Regions from separate parts of the Providencia sp. Me31A genome, predicted to be linked through region 2. Evidence: predicted binding sites of a transcription regulator. Region 2 holds the regulator's gene; each other region holds the start of a gene.
What was found. Region 2 encodes Fur, which represses iron uptake genes when iron is present. Its sites were predicted from a motif close to ATAATAATGAGAACNACTATCAA; they were not measured.

Region 1 (7,602 bases), on a different contig from region 2:
CGTTTGCGTAGCGGGTGCAACAGGCGCAGGTTGGGCTTCAACTTCTTTATATTTAAAGGCGCGAACACCACCTCGTCCGGTTTCTAACGCTACTGTAATCAATTCATCCATTGTTGGATTATCATCACGGCACATAAATGTCTCAACGAGCATCGGAACATTTACACCAGTGATAATATCGTAATTATTATGTTCGTTAACTATGCGGCTTGCTGCGTTAAATGGACTACCTCCCCATGTATCGACAAGGAATAGCACCCCTTTAGAAGTATCTAAATCAGTTAATTTCTGGGTGTACTTTTCAAACAGGGTGTCTGCGTTTTCCCCAGGGATAAAGTCAATAAACGAAACGTTTTCTTGTTCGCCTATTAACATCTCGGTTGTTCGAAGAAGCTGCTCTGCGGCGACTCCGTGTGTACCAATCATAATAGCTATACTCACTATTTTTCCCTCATAGATAAATAAAACGAAATACTCTTTGTCGATAACTAGACGCTAAAGTTAGACGCCTATTTATCAATTTCCCCTGTATCATAATATTAGCTGAATAATTACAAATTTCGCATGGTATTCATGGCACAGCTAATCGTGTTATTAGTATCAAGTACAGTATTAGCATATCATTTTGTTTTAAGCCAAAAACTTGTTTCGCGTCAGAAAAATAAGAATAGACCTAAGAAACCCCAGCAATTTAAGATTGTTATCTTTTTATTTTCTTGTTGGTTTTATTAAAATCCAAAATAATGTTATTTTGAGAGTTAAATAATGTTATCGGTAACAAAATTAAAGATAAAAACTATTTCATATTGATATTTTGTTTATTTAATAGACAGATTAATGTGAAAAGTAATTCATATTCAGTGAGATGAAAAAGCACGTTTAGCATAAAATAGTAGCAAATGTATTTTTACGAGAATCACTTATCTTTGCTAAAGCTAATAAATCAACAAAAAATGTATGGGTAATTGATTAATTAAATTTGAAGGTTGTATGGTAAAACGCTGTTAAGTTAGGGGCTAGACTTTTTAATAGGCATTAAAAAAGCCCTCTTGAAAGCTGTCGATTGATAACAGAAAAGAGGGCATTTTTACTTTAAATTTTAGCGCTAGTTAATCACACTGAACTTTAATTGCTAACCCGCCACGGGAAGTTTCACGATATTTAGCATTCATGTCTTTCCCTGTTTCATACATGGTTTCAATGACTTTATCGAGTGAAACACGAGGTTCGCTGGTTCTGCGTAACGCCATACGTGTTGCATTCACTGCTTTGACGGATGCAATAGCATTGCGCTCAATGCAAGGAACTTGTACTTGACCAGCAACGGGGTCGCAAGTTAATCCAAGATTGTGCTCCATGCCAATTTCTGCGGCGATACAGACTTGTTCTGGACTACCACCGAATAATTCAGCTAAACCTGCTGCGGCCATGGAACATGCCACGCCCACTTCACCTTGGCAACCGACCTCAGCGCCTGAAATGGATGCATTCATTTTATACAAGATACCAATAGCACCCGATGCCAAGAAATAGCGCATATATAATTCAGGCGTTACAGGCTCAATACAATGGTTGTAGTAAGCGAGCACCGCTGGAACAATCCCGCACGCACCATTGGTTGGTGCGGTAACAACACGTCCACCAGCTGCATTTTCTTCGTTAACGGCTAAGGCATACATATTGATAAGGTCAACAACATTCATTGGGTCATTAGACAGTTTACTCGATGACGTTACTATGCGATTTAAAGCGGGCGCACGGCGAGGAACACGTAATGGTCCCGGCAAAACGCCTTCTGTATTTAAGCCACGTTCAATACAGGCTTGCATCGTGTGCCAGACATCAGCGAAATAATCTTCTATCTCTTGTTTGCTATGCAGGTCTAACTCATTTTTCATCATTAGACTGGAAATGGACAAACCAGATTTTTTGCAGTTGAGTAATAGTTCTTCAGCAGAGCTAAATGGGTAAGATACAGGCTTGCTATCTAAGGTCGTTTGACCAAAATGCTCTTCATCGACGATAAAACCACCGCCGATGGAATAGTAGGTTTTGGTATAAACCTCATCATTGCCAGCAAAAGCATGAATTGTCATGCCATTTTCATGTAAAGGCAGGTTATCTTGACGAAAATTCATACCTCCTTCAGCGGGGAAATCAACAACTTTAGCGCCATTTGCTAACGATAACTTTTCTGTTTCTTCCACATTTTTGATAAAAGTTGGGATGGATTCGATGTCAACAGTGGCTGGTAAATTACCGGCTAGCCCCATAATAATGGCGATATCAGTATGGTGCCCTTTTCCCGTAAGCGATAACGACCCATAAACATCCACTGAAATACGAGTGATGTTAGGTAGTAAATTTTTGCTCACTAAATCATCGACAAATTCTTTCCCAGCTTTCATTGGACCAACGGTATGAGAGCTTGACGGGCCAATGCCCACTTTAAACATGTCGAAAACGCTTATCACGCAGGACTCCTTAAAAAAAAGATGAAAATCTAGTGATTTATTTTAAAAGGCGCTACTTTACTGTTATTTAGTAGTGTTAACCAGTAAGTTTAAAGTATTTTTTGAAATAAGGTAGTTGCATGCAGAGAATTGATTATAAATAGCACAAAATGGTTGTGGTATGTGTAAAAAACAATCAGATGGTAGAGGTATATTTTGTAAGATATCACGTTATATAACGGTTATTCAAAAATATCACTCTGCAATATAAGCATTGTTTGGTGAAAAATGATAAAAATTAGTCTAGTTGTAAGGCTAGTTGATGAATAATTGATGCAGTCAATCCCCAAACAAGGTGGCCGTTATACCAATAAAAGAAAATACGGTTTTGCCGCCCTGAACGTTTAATATCGACATATTTATGACGTTGCAAAGATAGCGCGTCAAACAGTGGAACTTCAAATATAGATGCGACTTCGCTTGGGTTTGCTTGATACTGGATATTGTTTGGCAGTAATCCAACAATGGGGGTAACTTCGTAGCCGCCGTAACTCTGCAAAGGGGCTAGTTGGCCGAGCACTTTGACTTTTTCAGGAGGAATAGCCACCTCTTCATAAGTTTCGCGTAATGCCGTACTGATTAACGAATCATCCTCTGGGTCGCTAGCACCGCCAGGAAAGGCTATCTGTCCTGCATGAGAGCGTAAAAAAGGAGAACGTTGGGTAAGAAGGAGTGTGGGCGTAGGCTTATTAATAATCGGCAATAAAACAGCGGCCGACTTACCCGCCTTGCGTATTGGCTGGCGGGTTTTCGGTAATGTAAACTGAAAACGGTTAATAAAGTTATTCAGTTTGGTCATCAGTAGTTAACGCTCCTAATAAAGGCAGTATAAGACTTAGCTTATCAAATGTTTCTTGGTATTCCTTATTTGCTTGGCTATCAGCAACGATGCCTCCACCTGCCCAACAGTATAGGTGCTTTTTGTACGTTAGCAGGGTACGAATGGCAATATTGGTATCCATATTACCACAAAAACTAATATAGCCTATTGCACCACAATACCCATGTCGACGGTGCGGTTCTAACTCTTCAATAATTTCCATTGCACGGACTTTAGGTGCTCCGGTGATAGAACCTCCGGGGAAACAGGCACGTAATAAATCAGTAGCGCGATATTGTGTATCTAATTTTGCTGTGACGGTACTGACTAAATGGTGAACAGCAGGAAATGCTTCAACGGCAAATAGTTCAGGGACGTTTACCGTACCGGGGCGGGCTACTCGGCCAATATCATTTCTCAGCAAATCAACAATCATTAAGTTTTCAGCGCGGTCTTTGACTGAACTCGCCAATTTTTCAGCTTGCGCCAGATCGTCCAGTTCATTTTCTAAACGAGGTAATGTTCCTTTAATCGGGCGGGTCTGAATGTCCCCATCCTGTAAAAGAATGAAGCGTTCAGGCGAAATACTGATCACCGCATTTTCGGGAAGGCGTATAAAAGAAGAGAAAGGGGCACCATTGCGGTCAAGTAGGGCCAAAAATGCATTCCATTCATCACCTTTATATTTCGCTTTAAAACGTTGTGCTAAGTTGATTTGGTAACAATCACCACTACGTAAGTATTCATGGATGCGAGCGATGTTATGGTGATAGGTCTCCTCAGACATATTTGATTGCCAAGGGGAGGTTAATTGAAATTTGTTTTTACGAGGGGCTTTTTGTGCTTGTAGCCAAGCTAATCGTGCATCGACATCATCATAGCTGATAAGTGTGGTTGTTTTATTATGATGATCAACGATTAGCGCCCATAAATAGATACCGACAGCCATATCTGGAAACTGGAGTTCAGTTTTTGATAATTCAGGGAGTTTTTCAATACGGCGACCTAAATCGTAACTCCAGATCCCTAAAGCACCGCCATTAAAAGGTAAGTCAACACTGCCATTATCACCCTTTTGGTATTTATCAAGTAATTGCTGGAGTACCTCAAAGGGGTCGGCCTCCGTCATAATAGGCGCTTTCGCCTGCTCAACAACAGTAGTTTGTTGGTGATAAGTCGTTAATGTTGCAATAGGCTCGGCAACCACAATGTCAAATCGATTGTGCGAGTGCTTTGCATGGCCTGAGTGTAACAACATGGCCCATGGCAAGTGCGCGATAGGGGTAAAAAAATCGATTGCCGCATCAGGGCTATAAGGTAATTGGATTCTATTGATAACCATATTGATAAGTATAAATTTCCGCAAATGATTCTAAACAGATTAACATATATTCTTATCTTAATAATCGAAGAGATGTTAAAATCTTAATTATTGATTTTAATATTTTATTAATGAGGTTTAAACCATGTTTTCTGGGATGCCAGCACTTAACCATGAAGAGCAGCAACAAGCCGTTGAGAAAATTCATCAACTGATGGCCGATGGTATGAGTAGTGGTGAAGCTATTGCTTTAGTTGCTCAAGAGATCAGAGAGCAACACCAAGGAAAAGAACAAATCCATATGCGCTTTGATGATGAAAATTAATAATTTGTAAACATACTATTAACATTCATACATAAATCTGATAGATTAATATTAGTTAAGTCATTCTATTTATCAATGACGATTAGCCTGTAACCAGAAGATAACGGGTAAATTTAAACTATTTTTATAGGCTTAAATGGGCAGCTAAACTAATCAACAATCTCTACCTAACAAAAATAGGTATCGGAGGAGAGTATGGAAGCAAATAAAAAGATGGCTGTTGTTTTCGGAACGTGTGCATTTATTTTTAGTACTTTTGCACTTAGCGCAAACAACGAAGAAGGTAAAGCTGCACCCTTTGTCAGTTGCGGTTCATTAACCGAACCACAAGTGGCAGCACAAGTGAAAAGTGATTTTATGCATAACCGTTTGCCGCGCTGGACAGAAGAAAAAGCGGTATTAGGGAAAAAAGCTGTTGCATGGGTGAATGATAGTGAAGTCACAAAAACGGAAACCGGTTATACCGTGCCACTGACAGTTAGAGGCGCAAAAAAAGATCTCTATTATTCTGTTTCAGTAGATTGCCAAAATAATACTGTCACTTATAACACTGTGAAATAGCAAATTATTTTGATTAACAAAGGGAGTTCCTTTTGTTTGTTAAACTAGCTAGGGCTAACAACGGTAAGGTTAGCCCTTTTTGTTATTGCTAACCAAACTTTCTTTAACTCAGCAAGTTACTGTTGCAGTTAAAACGCATTGAGTAGTGGCATCAAGACATATGCTTGCATACCACTCATACCTTAACCCAGACAAATCCACCATGCTTTTAATACGTCAGAGAAAAACGATACATAGAGCATCATGAATATGATAATAAAAATCATAGGTCATTACCTTGCAAGAGAAAATAATGACCTACTACAATGCATAGAGAAGAGAATAGCCAATTACGGCTAAAAATGGAGGGATAAATAACTCCTTACATGTTAGCGATTTTTTGGCTCATAAGGCATACGGGCAAAATTCTGTGAGAGTTGGCGATAGTAAACTAAACGTTCCCTGAAATATTCTCTCAGGTGTTCAGGTTGTTCGCGTTCAACAGCTTCAGCAATAATAGCAATGTTGTAGCGTTCTTTAAATGCCACGCCAGAAGCTAAAAGGTCAACATTAATCTTATCCATTTCATCTTTAGGTAATAAAGCAAGGTTGTGGCTCATAGCGGATCTCAATAATTAAATAAACGACATGCTATTATTATGTGTTAATGAGAAGAAATCTCAATACATTTATTAAAAAATACAAATGAAACTAAATTAAATTACTGTCATATATTAAGATTAAAGCAGTGAAGGATAATGAGATTGATTATTATTGTTTTTAACAAAAGTTATTAATAATCAGTAAATTGAATTTTTTTGTTTTAATATTGTTTTAGGGTTTTAATTATTGTAATACTGTGCATAATATTACTCATTAGCAATTAATCGATAAGGTATAAATATGTTAACTACAGATATGATCAAAAAATTAAATGAGCAATTAAACCTTGAATTCTATTCTGCAAATCTATACTTGCAAATGAGTGCTTGGTGTAGTGATAAAGGTTATGAAGGTGCTGCTGCTTTCTTGAAAGCACATTCACAAGAAGAAATGGAGCATATGCAGCGTTTATTTGATTACCTTAGCGACACAGGCGCACTGCCACTATTAGGCCAAATCGCCGCTCCGCCAGTAGCATTTAAATCTATTGCAGATGTTTTTCAACAAACTTATGAACATGAGCAACTGATCACAAAAGAGATCAATAAATTAGCTCATTTAGCAATGACCACGCAAGACTACTCCACGTTCAACTTTTTACAGTGGTATGTCGCTGAACAGCACGAAGAAGAGAAATTGTTTAAATCTGTACTGGATAAACTGGATATGGTGGGTGAGTCTGGTAAGGCGCTTTTCTTGTTAGATAAAGACTTAAAAAGCTTGTCCTCTTCAACACATATCTAGTCTACTGTTTAAATGCATCTAATTGATGTATAAAGACCTTATTAGACTTATGGACATGGAGTCGAGATTTCAATGTTCATAAGTCTTTTTCTTTTCATTTTGTGTGAAAACTCACAGGATAGGCCGATAAAACCTATTTTTAAGCGGTAAAAATGGTTTTTTTCCGTATAATGATTGGCAATAATTCTAAATTCACCTGTAAATTAAGGGGTTACTATGCCAATTAACCATATTAAATCTTCGTGGCGCAAACTAAGTGCAGTCGCAGTTCTTTTCTTAGGTATGTCTTTTCAACAAGCTTTTGCTCATGCTCATTTAAAAGATCAGCTTCCCGCTGAAGGTGCAGCAATAGAGCAAGCACCAGAATCAATTACGTTGAATTTCTCTGAAGGTATTGAAGTTAATTTTGCTAAGATCAGCATTATTGGTCCAGAGAACAAAGTTGTCAAAACAGGTAAAGCGGCTTTAGACCCGAGTAATGACACCAAGGTCATCGTGCCTGTTGAAGACAAACTGGTTGCAGGAAAATACGATGTAAATTGGAGTGTAGTTTCAGTTGATGGGCACAAAACGAAAGGGACATACAGTTTTACAGTGAAATAACATGTCACTAGACGCTTTTTACACGCTTATTCGTTTTATCCATTTTATCGCTGCAATATTGATGTGCGGAATG
Region 2 (7,602 bases):
GAACAATATTAGTGAGTGATAGAAGGCGATGAGTTAGTCGCCTTTCTTCTCTTTGTTTTTCATCCTATTAGCAACAATATTTGCAGTCATCAAAGCAAATAATGGAACCAGAGAGAAAATATTAAATAACCAACCCGCAGCGGATTGCGCTCCTTCGATGCCCCCAGGTGTTGATAATCCTGCAAGGTTGGCAATTAAACCCGCTAAAGAAGCGCCAAATGCAGTCGAAAATAGTTGTAATGTGGTAATAGCGGAAGACGCTTTTTGTGATTCAGGGCCGATAGAAACCTGTAGAACCCGAGTGAGCAAATGGGGCCATGTAGCACCAATACTGGCACCTGTTATGAATAATGCTAAGCAAATTACCCAGATTTGCAGGTTTCCAATATACAAAGTATTGGTCATAAACAGTGCCAGAATAACTAATGCACTAAAAGTAAAACAAGGCCCAATTCGTATCGTTTTTATCGCATGCTCAGGCTTCAAAGAAGACGAAATAATGGCTGAAATTGACCACCCAGCTCCAACTAATGCGGCTAAATAACCCGACAATAAGGGAGCAGTGCCATGAAGCGTTTGTAAAAAATAAGGTACAAAAACTTCTGTTTGCACACTAAGCCCCAGTAGCGCCATCGTGAGGTAAATCGGGGCGAGTTGAGCTTTGAAGTGAAATGTAGAACGAGGGAAGAGCGTATTTTTAGCTGACCGTTCAAGTTTGGCTAAGCGTATGCATAATAAAATAGCGGCTAACATGCCAATAATGGGGAGAAACCTTTCTTTACTTAAGCTTCCGAGTGAAATAGCCAGCACCGCGGCCGAAAGTAACATTAAGGCTTGAACTGGGATAGCGGGTTGGGAGTCTTTATCATTTAAGTTATGACTTGGTAAAGTTTGCCAAGTTAACCACAAATAAGGTATTCCAACGAACACTAAGCACCAAAATGCCCCCCTCCAAGCAGCATATTCAGCAAAAAAACCACCTAATGCAGGGCCTAGCAGTGTTGCCATCCCCCACATACTCGACATCATAGCCAAAACTTTAGACCACAAATGCTGAGGGAAAACGATATGAACCATTGAGTAAGATAGCGTGAGTAAGATCCCTCCGCCAGCCCCTTGAATAATTCGGCCAATAAGCATAATAAGCATGGAGGGTGTGATTGCACAAATAACAGAACCAATTAAGAAGATGACAGTGGCGAGTAAATAACTTCGCTTGGGACCTAAATGATTTAAAATCTGAGAGGTAAGAACAGAAAGAATGATTGATGAAAGGATAAATAACGTCGTGTTCCACGCATAAAATTGCAGTCCACCAATATCTCTAACAACAGAAGGCAATGTTGTAATTGTGATATAAACATTAATCGCATGTAAGCAAATCCCACCGGCTAACGCTAGAGTTAGCCAAAGGTTTTTCCCCGTCAGGAGAATGCTCCAGCCTTGTTGGTTATTTTGAGTCATCCATTTTTCTCTGATATATGAAATAAATTAAGAAAACCCATCTAAATATGCTTATACCAGTTATACATTTTTATTCACTGAGGTCAATGTGGTGATATAAAACAAGTTATTACAGCAAAATAACGTCAATTGAATCATTAATTAGCTATTTATTAGTCTATTGGCAAGACTTCTATCCTAACGGCTATTTTATTATTGTTCTAATTTATCAAATGGTTATGTTTAACTATATATCGTGTCATCATTTGTGATAATCGTTGTTAATTTAAATTAATGTGTCATTGATCATATTTTGGCAACAAAGCCAGTATCTGTATTGATAATTCGCGTTGCAAAAAATAGGCTAACCACATCACAGATAACATAAGTTATTGTGAATACTTTGATTTAAATGAAAAGCTAAATCGTATTTCGGCCGAAAAATAAAATTAAAAAATATTAGAGGAATACAAGAATGGTTAATCAACATGTCAATACTGGCAGGAAGTTGCTCGTCTTAAAAATTGCGTTAGCGATGCTTCCTATAGGCTACCAGCCGATTATGCACGCTGAACAATTCCTTGAAGATTCAACGTTGAAAGGAGGTTTTTATTATTGGCAAAGGGATCGGTCACGTAAAGATTTAGACCCAAATAGTGATAAATATAAAAAATATGCCGATAACCTTAAGCACTCAACTATCAATGCCAGCCTTGATTTTTCATCAGGGTATTTTCAAGACATTATAGGTTTAGATTTAGCGGGCTTTACCGCAATCGAATTATCAAATAGTGGTCCTGCTGCGCCAAACGAAATTGGCTTTAGTGATGCAAAATCTCGTTGGGATGAAAAATGGACTGGTGATCGTAGTGGAGTGACGTTCTATAAGGCGGCGGCAAAATTAAAATATGGTCCTTTCTGGGGAAGAGGTGGCTACATTCAGCCGACAGGTCAAACACTATTAGCATCTCATTGGAGCTATATGCCAGGGACCTACCGTGGGTTAGAAGTTGGGGGAGTATTCGACTTTGATCAAAATGGTGAACTGAGCATGTCCTATATGTGGACTGACCGTTATAAGGCTCCTTGGTATCGCACGATGTACAATTTCCGCGAGGCGGACGGCCTAACTGGAATTAGTTATCTACAATCTGTTGGTTTTAAATATGATTTCAAAAATTCTTTAGTGCTTGAAGGGGCTTATGGTCAAGCGAAGGATTATATGGATCAGTATTTTGCTAAGGCTTCCTATGCCGTACCTATTGTGGACCGTGATTTACGTCTTTCCTATCAATTTTATGGAGCGAAAGACAAGGTCTCAGATGGTGGTGTTAACGATGTTTACGATGGTTTAGCATGGCTACAAGCGATGACATTCGGCTATACCTATGAGCAGTTCGATTTTAAAGTGGAAGGGACTTATGTCAAAGCGAAAGGCAATCAAGGATATTTCCTACAGCGTATGACTCCAGGTTGGGCAACATCAAACGGTAGGATGGATATTTGGTGGGATGGTCGTTCGGACTGGAACGCCAATAATGAAAAAGCCGTTTATGCAGGCGTGATGTACGATTTAAAAAATTGGGATTTAGAGGGTTGGCAAGTAGGAACATCTTATATTTATGGTTGGGATGCGAAGCCGAGTACTAACTCACAATATGCACAAGATGTTCGCTTAAAAGAAAGTGCATGGAACTTCGATATTTTATATACCGTACAATCAGGGCGAGCAAAAGATACGTTATTTAAACTGCACTTTACTAAGTATGATAACCATACTGATATTCCTAGTTATGGAGGTGGTTATGGTAATATCTTCCAAGATGAAAAAGATATTAAATTTATGGTGATGATGCCGTTCACCATTTTTTAGTGGCAATATCTACTGAGTAAGATGACTACTATAAAATATGTATTGTGGTTGCCATTAAATTATATTGTTAAATCGCATAACATATATGAACGATATTAAATGGAATAATAAGACAAGAAAATATACGTATATTAAAGAATAGTTTTAAACTAGAAAGTAAGGTGGATTCATTTCACCTTACTTTCTAAATAAGTAAGCTAATGCTTAAATTTAAGCGATACCTTTATCTTCATTAACGGTAGGAATGTCATGCTTTATTTTATCTTTCAATAAAGTCACTTTATCAGCATGTGAGGCAGTGTTTTTTACTTTTGCTTGGCCTGACAAAATACCACCTTTTTTAATTGATAAATTACTGTAATGGATAGTACCGTGGATTTCACCATTATTTTCAATATTGATGGAGTCCGATAAGCACTCACCTTCAACTCGACCATTAACAACCAGATCGTTACAGGTAATATTTCCGATAACTTGTCCATTGAGCATTACTTTAACGCTATTATTTTTACCTGTAATGTTGCCAATGACTTTACCATAAATATGTACTTGCTCATTAGAAGTAATGTTTCCTTCAAAAATAACATCTCTTGAGATCACCGTATTGGTCTTTTCTTCACTGACAGTGGCGGTGGTAACTTGTTCTTCTATCTTAGCTGTTTTCGCAATAATTTCAGGCTCACTAGCTGTTGGTTGTATGTTTATCTCTGGAGCTGGCTTGTTTTGTCTTTTGGTGAACATGTTACCTACCTTTTTTTGATTGAAGTATAAGATCAAGAACAAAATTGATAATATAAATGAAAACAAGGTGATGGTTGCGTAATTGAAAAACCATCCTATTAAAGTAAGAAACCAGAAGAAAAAACTAATGTTAATAAAAAGGTATATTTTTTTCATCAGTTAATCTCTTACAAATTACAAAAAAATCAGTTTAATCTAAATAATTATGCACGCTCTAAAGTTGTAAATTTACGTTTTATTACATTTTACCAAGTATGATTAATTTGGGTTAATACACTTATGGTGAGTTAATGAGATAAATTTATATATATTCATATGTTATAAATTGAGGAAGTCATCATCGGTGCTGTTTATATATCACCATGATATTCAAATAATACTCTAGAATAGAGTGGCAATAAATTTATCAGTAAAATAATATAAAGGATCTAAATTGAATTGCAACTTATTATATAGAACTTCAATGTTATTGCTATTAAGACAATAAATTAACAATAAAAATGAAACAGTTAAGCATACCTCTAGGAATATCACTATAAAAAAGAAATAACATTAAGCATTGCAAAAAGAAAACCCCAGATAGCAATTCTATCTGGGGTTTTTAGTTTGTATTCATCCCTTTTGACTAAGGGATGACAGTGTTTTACTCTTTTGCTTCGTGTGCGTCCGCACTTTCGCGGCAATCACCATCTGCGCAATGACCATATAAATATAAACTATGATTAGATAATTTAATACCATGACGAGCGGCGATACTTTTCTGGCGAGTTTCAATAGATTCGTCAGTGAACTCAATCACTTTCCCACAATCTAAGCAGATTAAGTGGTCATGATGATGTTGTTGAGTTAATTCGAATACAGATTTCCCACCCTCGAAGTTATGACGGGTTACGATACCTGCATCATCAAACTGGTTCAATACGCGGTATACGGTAGCTAACCCGATCTCTTCGCCCATATCGATCAGCTTTTTATAGAGATCTTCCGCACTGACGTGGTGGCACTCAGGCTCTTGAAGTACTTCCAAAATCTTTAATCTTGGAAGAGTGACTTTGAGTCCAGCATTTTTCAATGCCTTATTGTTGTCTGTCATGCGGGTTTGTCCTGTATCTTGAATCAAAATTTAACAATAATGAGACATTTTTAACATAAATCCAGTTGTCTTCTAAACTGATTTACAATTATAGGCATGGAAAATAAAAATAGAAACCATGTATTGTCTCATTATTTTGATAATCTTTCGTAAGTCTACCCTATTAGGATATTTTATCGATTATTTTAGACTGGATCACGTATGCTAATGGTGCATTTTGAGCTACATGTGACCCATTATCTATAAGATAAATTTGCTTAGCCAATAATTTCAGCTAAAGACATTTCTTCAGAGATTTGTTTTACCCATGCATCGACACGTTCTTCAGTCAACTCAGGTTGGCGGTCTTCATCAATAGCTAAGCCAATAAAATGGTTATCATCAGCCATGCCTTTCGAAACCTCAAAATGGTAACCTTCCGTTGGCCAGTGACCTACAATTACAGCACCACGTGGTTCGATAATATCGCGGATAGTTCCCATCGCATCACAGAAATACTCTGCGTAATCCTCTTGGTCGCCACAACCAAATAAAGCGACAAGTTTACCTTCAAAATCAATTTCTTCGAGAGTTGGAAAAAAGTCATCCCAATCACATTGAGCTTCACCGTAGTACCAAGTTGGAATACCCAGAAGTAGAATATCAAAAGCGTCGATATCTTCTTTACTGCACTTCGCAATATCATGAACTTCTGCTACATCTTTGCCTAATCTTTCTTGGATCATCTTGGCAATATTTTCTGTGTTACCAGTGTCACTTCCGAAGAAAATACCTATGACTGCCATAAAGTGATTAACCTCTTGTTTTTCTAAGGGATATAGAAGTAAATATGGGCTTCTAACGTTCACTTAGATCGAAAATAAATAGAATTTTACGCCTTATTTTGGCGAAAAAATGTTTCTAAGTCTGTCAAATTTGTGTGATTTATCAAGATGACACTATTTGCGTATTGTTTCATTAACCTGTTCAAGTTGTGACAATAAAATATCTTCGATTAATTCACTACGGCTTATATTTTTTTCTTCAGCTAACTGATTCAATACAGCGACAGCTTCTTCATTCAGTTTTAACTCAACTCTACGCAATCCTTTTACTTTGTCGCGTTTCAATTGATTGCGCTTGTTTATCCTTAATTGTTCATCTCGTGATAGAGGACTTGTTTTAGGTCGCCCAGGCCTTCGTTCCTCAGCGAACAAATCCAGAGTGGTACGATCAGTTTGTTCTTTTGCCATGTTTATAACTGCTAAAGGGGTGTGCCAGTAATTCAGCGCGCCATGATACCCTAGCTAATTCGCTAGTGCTATAGTTGCATCATAGGGCAATATGCTTAATAGGCTAAAAATAAAGCAGTTTTAATAAAAAAGCACCACTTGCCATATGAGTGATGCTTTTTTCAGCTCTTACTGGGTTTGTTGTCGCCACAAACTGGCGTATAGCCCTTTGGATTTTAGGAGATTGTCATGAGTGTCTATTTCGATGATTTGCCCATTGTTTAGCACACATATTTTATCCGCATGCATAATCGTGTTTAAGCGATGTGCAATGCTTATCACAGTTCTTCCCTGTGCGATCAATGGCATGTTTGCCATAATGGCGGCCTCTGATTCGTAATCCAGTGCAGAAGTGGCTTCATCAAGGATTAAAATGTCGGGCTCTGTCAATAAAGCGCGGGCCAGTGCAACTCTTTGTCGCTGACCACCGGAGAGATTTCCCCCTTTTTCTGATAAGAGATAATTAAAATTGTCAGGTAAATCCATGATGAAATCATAAGCACCGGCTAATTTTGCTGCATGAATAACCTGTTCATCGGAAGCTTGCGGCATACTTAAGCGGATATTATCAGCAATACTCCCAACGAAGAGAGTACTTTCTTGTAGGACAACACTCATTCTCCGTCTCAGTGATATCGTATCTGCTACAGATAAATCCGTACCATCAACAATGACTTGCCCGTGTTGCGGTATATAAAGCCGCTGTAATAGTTTGGTTAAGGTACTTTTTCCTGAACCAGATGGGCCTGTAATACCAATAAATTCCCCTGCATTAACGCTCAGGGAGAGATTATTGAGAACCTCTGGTGTATCGGGATGATAGCGAAATCGGATATTTTGAAATTCAATTTTTCCTTGAATATTGGTGGTGCTTGCAAGACCTTTTCTCTCATTTTCGATAGGGTTGTCTAAGATATCCCCAACGCGGCGTAGTGAGATTATTGTATGTTGAAAGTCTTGCCAAACTTGGGCAAACCTTAAAACAGGTTGAGTAACATGTGAACTTAGCATATTAAATGCGACTAACTCTCCCGCCGTCATTCCTCCATTTAACACCTCTTTCACACCGACCCATAAGAGGATTGCTGTAGTGACTTTACTGACAAGAGTTATCAACTGAGTTGCAACCTCACTACGCATCGAAACTTTAAAATTTTGCGTCAACTGTTTACTGAATATTT
Region 3 (7,602 bases), on a different contig from region 2:
TCAGGTTTTTGCCAAGACATTGTCCAAAGCCTTGTTGCCCCAATTCAAAAAGAAGTGGGGCTTGAGCCTGAACCCAAACTGAATCGCACCCACGGCTTATCAATGCAAAATATGAATCAATACGATGCACGTATTGCAGCTATTGAATATACCCTTGCTCACGATGATGGAATTTCATTGCGTAATTTAGACCAAGCTCAAGTCATTCTGATCGGTGTCTCCCGCTGCGGTAAAACACCTACTAGCTTATATTTAGCCATGCAATTTGGCATCCAAGCCGCAAACTACCCGTTTACCGCAGATGATATGGATAACTTACAATTACCTGCAGCGCTTCGCCCTTATACTCATAAATTGTTTGGTTTAACTATCAGCCCTGAACGTTTAGCTGCTATTCGTGAGGAGCGTAGAGAAAACAGTCGCTATGCGTCTATTCGCCAATGTCGTATTGAGATTGGTGAAGTAGAAGCTTTATTTAGACAGAATAAAATTAACTACTTAAATACAACCAATTACTCAGTTGAAGAGATTTCAGCCAAAGTTATCGATACCATGGGCTTGCAAAGACGGATATTTTAATAAATACAAAATAAAAAAAATTATTCATGCAATTTACGTTGGAGGTTGAAATTAAGCCATATTCGTTTATTGTGATCTTTATCACTGATATGGCGAGTGCCTATTAAAGTTTTTGAGAACAAAAATGCAAAAAACTGATGAATTACGTACTACGAGAGTGGACAGCTTAATTACACCACAAACTCTCGCTGATGAGTTTCCTATTTCTCAAGCTGTCGCAGAAAACGTGACAGCGTCACGCAAGCGCATTGAACAAATTTTATCTGGTGAAGATCCCCGGCTGTTGGTGATTGTTGGCCCATGTTCAATTCATGATATTGATGCCGCTATTGAATATGCAACGAAGCTAAATGTCTTAAAACAGCACCATCAAAACCGCTTAGAAATTGTTATGCGCACCTACTTTGAAAAGCCGCGCACTGTTGTTGGCTGGAAAGGCCTAATTTCAGACCCCAATTTAGATAATTCTTGCCAAGTTAATACAGGTATCCGTCTAGCGCGTAAATTACTCATAGAAGTTAACCAGCTAGGCCTTGCAACAGCAACTGAATTCCTTGATATGGTGACAGGTCAATACATTGCAGACCTCATTAGTTGGGGAGCCATTGGAGCGCGTACGACAGAAAGCCAAATCCACCGCGAAATGGCTTCTGCGCTTTCTTGCCCTGTCGGCTTCAAAAACGGCACTGATGGTAATATTAATATTGCCATTGATGCTATCAGGGCAGCCAAAGCACAACATATGTTTTTATCTCCCGATAAAAATGGTCAAATGACCATCTACCAAACCCGCGGTAACCCCCATGGACACATTATTATGCGTGGAGGAAAACAACCAAACTATTCCGCTGGTGATTTAGCTGCGGCATGCGATAAACTGCGCAAATTTGAGCTTCCCGAACATTTAGTTGTGGATTTCAGTCACGGTAATTGCCAAAAAATCCATCGCCGCCAACTCGAAGTTGCACGAGATATTGCGGAACAAATCAAAGATGGATCTACCGCTATCAGCGGTATAATGGCTGAAAGTTTCTTAATGGAAGGCGCTCAAAAAGTCACAGCAGACCAACCTTTAGTATATGGGCAATCTATCACAGACCCTTGCCTTGGTTGGGATGATACAGAACTGTTAATCGAGATACTCGCCCAAGCCGTTGAGTCTCGCTTCAAGTAATTCTATGCGCTATGATGTAATTACAAAACCCTTTAGTGGTCATATCCTCTAAAGGGTTTTGTATCAAAAACAATATAATAAATATAAAAACATAATCCAAAAGAATGATTCGCTAATAATTCATATAAAAACGAAATTTTCCACCAAAATAACTTGACCCACCCCACTCTAACGATAATAATTCTCACTACGAACTCAATAACCTGTTAGGCATCTATAAAAATTTATTAACATAAATTTATGCTAATAAACTGGCCTGATTAAATGGTCAGTTACGTACAAATATATAGCATTCCACCCAGATGAATTATCTAGACAGCCTACGTAATCTAAAATATCGGAAAAGGATTTCCTATGCATTTTAAAGTGATGATTGCATCTATCTGTGGTTCACAGGCAAAATCAGAAAAGAATTTTTTACATTTTACCACGTTAACCTCTACACTCGTTATAGCTAGCGTAAATCAATCTGCTATAGCTCATCAGGATACAAAAGATATTATTCAAGTAACAAAGCCTCGTTTAAATATAGAAACTATCGCGGTTGCAGAAAAAATTGATGTTATCGACGCTCAATCCCCAGAATTACAATCCTCCAGTACAGCCTTTGACTTACTTAAAGGACAAGCAGGCATTTTTGTCTCTGGTGCAGGAAGTACATATGGGCAAAGTATACAAATGCGAGGTTACGATAATCGTGGCGTCAAAATTACCGTTGATAATATCAGCCAAGATTTTAATTCAGGCTTATTTGATGCCACCTTTGTTGACCCAACACTGATTAAAAAAGTATATGTTCATAAAGGGTCGGGGTCACTACACCACGGAGGTGGTGCTTTAGCTGGCGTCATCGCATTGAAAACAATAAATGCCAGTGATTTGCTCAAACCAAATCAAAAAATAGGAGGAAAGCTGACAAGTGGAATTAACCGTAATAACCATAGTTATCTTGCTGGAGTATCCTTATACGGTCGCACCGAACAACTTGACGGTTTGTTTAGCTATAGCCAACGCAAGAAACAACTAGAGGATTCTTTTACGGCAAGGGCAGCACGAAATCTCAATCATGATGAAAACATAAGGAACTGGATGGCAAAGGCAACATGGTTCGCACATCCAAAATACCAAATAGAACTGCAACTAAAAGATTATCGCAACGATAGCATCACACTAAAAAGACCGACAATTACTGCGGATATGAGCCGATATGGCAATTCCCCCCATAGAAGAAAAAGCCGTCAATGGGATATCATTGTTAATCAAAAAATCGAATTGAATAATAATTTAAACTGGCAGGGTAACTGGGATGCATACTATTCTAATCTAACGTTAAAACAGCTCGACCTAGTTAAAGTTAAAAACACTTTTAATAAATATAGCACTGAACACCGTAAGCAATTTCATTTTGGTACCACGGTTTCTAACCATTTCAACTTGCCAATCAATGCATGGGCTAATCAACTTATTCAAAGTGGTTTTAGTTACAGTCAAGAACAACGAAAATCGAATGAATATGCCACTAGTTTTCCACCCACCCAATTGTCTAATACCTCTATTTGGTTAGCAGATGACCTCACTTTAACGCATTTACCTGTGACTTTCTCTGTGGGTACTCGTTTCACATCTTACCAAGCCTCTCGAGATAATTTTGCAAAAAATCAGCACACTAATTGGTCCTCACGATTTGCAGTGAGTATGACGCCTACATATTGGCTAACCATTAATGCGTCCTACTCTGAAGGTTACCGAACACCTCGAATGTCCGAAATCTATAATGACTCGCTACATTTTAAAAACTTCATGATCAGCTCCGATTTTCTTCCCAACCTAAATTTAAAGCCTGAAAAAAATCAAACAACTGAGTTAGGTTTAAACTTAAGTTTTGATGACATTATCCTTGCAGGAAGCACTCTACAAATGGGAGTTCAGTATTTTAATACTAAAGCTACGGATCATATCGTCATCTTTGGTAAGTACAAATATCTACTGGATGTGATTTACCCTAAGACCCTCTATTACATCAATATTCCCAGAGCATCTATTTATGGAGTTGATGGTTTTTTGCAGTACCAAACACACTGGTTTGACTTAAACGTAAACTACAATAAAACCATCGGCCAAGAGGACGATACTAATTACTCCCTTTCCTCTATCCGGCCAGAAACTCTTACCGTGCGTTTCAATGCACCAATTAGTACAACAGGCCTTTCTCTAGGCTGGACTAGTGAGTTTTCCGCCAAAACTGCTTTCGATGGCAGTGTAGAAACAACGACTAATACAGTAAAAAACCGTTATAAAAAAGAGATAATTCAATATGCTGGATATAGCACACATGATTTCTATGTGAGTTATAACGCTGATCGATTTATTGATGGCCTTAGCTCAACACTCATGTTGAAAAATGTCTTTGACAAAGACTACGTCTCTTCAATGGGCGTCCCACGAGAAGGTCGTAATTTCTATTTCAATGTGAATTATAAATGGTAATACATTAATTAATGCGAAATGTCGGACTCTCTTTTTATACATCTGAACCCTCTATAAATAGCGAATAAACCGACACAATAAAATTGAACCAACCATCTGAAATAACAAGGAAATCATTTGTGAATACAAGAAGTTATAACGATTACCTCCAAGTAAAAGCCCAAAACCCAGAGATGCATACACGCGATTTAGCATCATTATTAGGTATAACTGAAGCCGAACTACTATACTGTCGTGTTAGTCAAGAAAATGTACAGCGCTTATCCAATGATGTTGTCAAAATACTGGGTATGTTGCCTTCTATTGGTTCAGTAAAAGCAATTACACGTAATGATTGTGCTGTGATCATCCAAACAGGACAGTATGATAATGTACGACTCCATCATCATGGAGGGCTTTTTTTGAATCCTAGAAAGTTAGATCTACGCATGTTTTTTGCTCAATGGGACTCAATTTTCACTGTAACAGAAAAAACAAAAGCAGGCTCTCGTCACAGTATTCAGTTTTTTGATAAACATGGAGATGCATTACATAAAATTTATGCCACCGAGCAAACTGATATGGATGCTTGGCAAAATATCATTGCACTCTATTCATCCCCCGAAAATTCGCCGCTTTGTTTAGATAAAACCAGCCCATCTTTAGAAATAGAAATTAACGCCGAACTAAAACAACAAATAGAGCAACAATGGCGTGACATGAAAGATGTACATCAATTTTTCACTATTCTCAAAAATAACAATTTACACCGTCAACAGGTTTTTCGTATCGTCAGTCAAGAGCTAGCATGGCAAGTTCCTACTCATTCATTATCCACATTACTTGCACAAGCACATCAAATACAAAATGAGATTATGCTTTTTGTTAGCAACAGAGGGTGCGTACAAATTTTCACAGGAAGAATCAATAAACCTTCTTCTTTAATCATTGATAACACACAAACTCACTGGTTAAACATTTCTAACACTAATATGAATTTGCATATTAATGAAAATGAAATTGATGAATGCTGGGTGACGAGAAAGCCAACAAAAGATGGTTTTGTGACTAGCTTAGAAGTATTCGATAAACAGAACAACCAAATCATACAAATGTATGGTCAACGTTCTGAAGGAACACCGGAGCAAATAGAATGGTGTAAACAAATATTGGCTTTGCCACATATCTAATGTGAGATTACTGACATGAAATATTGGCTTCTAGTCGTGATCTACCTTGCTATCATCCCATCAAATACAATAGCTAAACGAATTATCACCCTTGGTAGTGATATTACTGAGATTGTATTTGCTCTAAATGCTGGTGAATACGTTATTGCCCGAGATACAGATAGCCAATATCCTGTATCTGCGCGCCATTTACCCAGTGTGGGACACATCAAGACGCTCAATGCTAAGGATATCTTGTCTACACAACCAACAATGGTGCTAGCTAGTGAAAGAGCAAAACCGTTTAATGCCCTAATACGTGTGCAAAATAACGGTGTACGCGTGGTGAAAATAACAAGTAAACTTGCCCTAGAAGCCATTCCCGAAAAAATTAAAACAATCGCTAAAGTTATTGATAAAGTAGCTCTAGGAGAAAAGCTAATTGCGTCACACCAGCAAGAACTTAGCCAAATCAATACCGCAGCCATTGATAAAAAAGTACTATTCATCGTCAATAAAGGCGGTGTGTTGCCTTTAGCTGCTGGATTAAATACAGCGGCAGATAGTTTGATCCGTACAACTGGAGCCCAAAATGCCATGACAACCTTTCACTATTACCACCCCTTGTCTCCTGAAATGCTCATGATTAGCCAGCCTGACTTGATCATCACTAATCACGAGAGTATTAAATCTCTCGGTGGTAGTGATAGCCTCTGGCGATTACCGGGCATCTCTTTAACCCCTGCCGCTAAAAATAAATCCTTACTTATTATTGATGATATTGAAATGTATGGTTTTAGTCTGAATACCCCAAAAATTATGTTGCAGATCCGGCAAGCTTTAGAAGCCAGCTAGCTGATAGCAAATACTTAACCCTCTCAAAAATTAAACATGAAGTCCCATTAGAGTTCGTGGCCGACTAATCAAATAAAACATTACATCTTGATTAAGCTGTCAGCTTTTATTTTTTGTTGATTTAAAAAGTACCCAAAATCCCATTGTGTAAAATATAGAACGCTGAATCCCTTCATCCTACTTTTTTGATAAACAAAATTAGAACAGTCAATTCGGAATATCCTGTTAATTGTTATAGCTGTGGCGAAAATAACAACAGATGATTTTTCAATTATTGACTTGATTAAGAAAATCGAACAGATTACTCAATTAATTTGAACATATAATTCAACGGTTAACTTTACCCATTTAAAAAGTAAAGACAAACCAATAATACATTGAATTATATAGACTTTAAACATACACACTTGTATGTTTTAAATGTTAAATTTGTCAATATCTATTGTAGCGATTGTTATTACCACTAAAAAACCGCACGTTTAGCCTATCGATATATCGGAAAAACAGGAAGAATAGATGCTAATTTCGTGAGTTATTATTAGTTATTAATGAACAATAGCCTACTTGAGTAGGAGGTAAACATGTCAGAAAGTGTAGTTAACGATATTGTTAAGTGGCTTGAAAGCCAATTGCAACGCAATGAAGGTATCAAAATCGACACGATAGCCGATAAAAGTGGCTATTCAAAATGGCATTTACAGCGTGTTTTCAAAGAAATGAAAGGATGCACGCTTGGCGAATACGTCCGTAAACGTCGTTTATTAGAAGCTGCCAAATCGTTACGCGAAGGCAACTTACCTATCCTTGATATTGCATTGCAATATGGTTTTAGTTCACAAGCAACATTTACCCGTATCTTCAAAAAACATTTTGATACGACTCCAGCAAAATTCCGCCAAACCGGTGAGCTGCCAGAATGCAAAAGTTTTATGACTTGTAGCTGTCATAACTAAAGCTTTTCTAAACACCCATTCCTATTAGTTGTGTGAAATTTTGATGTCTATGTCTGAGCCGACCCTATCGGCTCTTTTTTTAACTCAATTCATGAACAAGCCAATGTTCTAAATCCGCAAATTGATCTTGCAACGATGGCCATTTACCTGCCATTTCTTTGATTAATGAACGGATAGTTTCTACCTGATAGGTTTTACCTACCAACTGTTCACTTAACCATTCTAAAGGTGATGGCTCCAAACTATCAGTAAAGAATTTGCAGCGATTAATGATCCCTTTTTCGATATCAAAGTGGAATTCAATCCCTCCCCACGTAAATCGAGTATCTGAATAATGAGAAAATGCAGGAGCTTGCCCAAAATTCCATTCCCAGCTACTTTGTTTAGCAAATATTTCTTTAAAGTT

Region 1: ftnA (non-heme ferritin) is a predicted target of Fur. The motif match lies at 6,272-6,294, and genes of this name have one in related genera.
Region 3: ACLPIE_RS05945 (TonB-dependent receptor domain-containing protein) is a predicted target of Fur. The motif match lies at 1,925-1,947, and genes of this name have one in related genera.

Annotation. Positions count from the first base shown of each region.
Region 1 covers NZ_JBKQGZ010000012.1:17,058-24,659, reverse strand. The annotation lists gene manX (PTS mannose transporter subunit IIAB) at 1-441, opposite strand, end outside; gene ACLPIE_RS11410 (L-serine ammonia-lyase) at 1,110-2,474, opposite strand; gene ACLPIE_RS11405 (CoA pyrophosphatase) at 2,752-3,312, opposite strand; gene pabB (aminodeoxychorismate synthase component 1) at 3,296-4,675, opposite strand; gene ACLPIE_RS11395 (YoaH family protein) at 4,800-4,979, shown strand; gene yebF (protein YebF) at 5,175-5,540, shown strand; gene ACLPIE_RS11385 (DNA polymerase III subunit theta) at 5,909-6,139, opposite strand; gene ftnA (non-heme ferritin) at 6,423-6,926, shown strand; gene copC (copper homeostasis periplasmic binding protein CopC) at 7,143-7,529, shown strand; gene copD (copper homeostasis membrane protein CopD) at 7,531-7,602, shown strand, end outside.
Region 2 covers NZ_JBKQGZ010000007.1:75,321-82,922, forward strand. The annotation lists gene ACLPIE_RS07295 (MFS transporter) at 34-1,464, opposite strand; gene chiP (chitoporin ChiP) at 1,919-3,316, shown strand; gene ACLPIE_RS07305 (bactofilin family protein) at 3,527-4,057, opposite strand; gene fur (ferric iron uptake transcriptional regulator) at 4,701-5,150, opposite strand; gene fldA (flavodoxin FldA) at 5,408-5,935, opposite strand; gene ybfE (LexA regulated protein) at 6,089-6,382, opposite strand; gene ACLPIE_RS07325 (type I secretion system permease/ATPase) at 6,551-7,602, opposite strand, start outside.
Region 3 covers NZ_JBKQGZ010000005.1:176,815-184,416, forward strand. The annotation lists gene ppsR (posphoenolpyruvate synthetase regulatory kinase/phosphorylase PpsR) at 1-579, shown strand, start outside; gene ACLPIE_RS05940 (3-deoxy-7-phosphoheptulonate synthase) at 704-1,753, shown strand; gene ACLPIE_RS05945 (TonB-dependent receptor domain-containing protein) at 2,108-4,240, shown strand; gene ACLPIE_RS05950 (hemin-degrading factor) at 4,360-5,409, shown strand; gene ACLPIE_RS05955 (heme/hemin ABC transporter substrate-binding protein) at 5,425-6,243, shown strand; gene ACLPIE_RS05960 (helix-turn-helix domain-containing protein) at 6,825-7,196, shown strand; gene ACLPIE_RS05965 (lipoate--protein ligase A) at 7,276-7,602, opposite strand, start outside.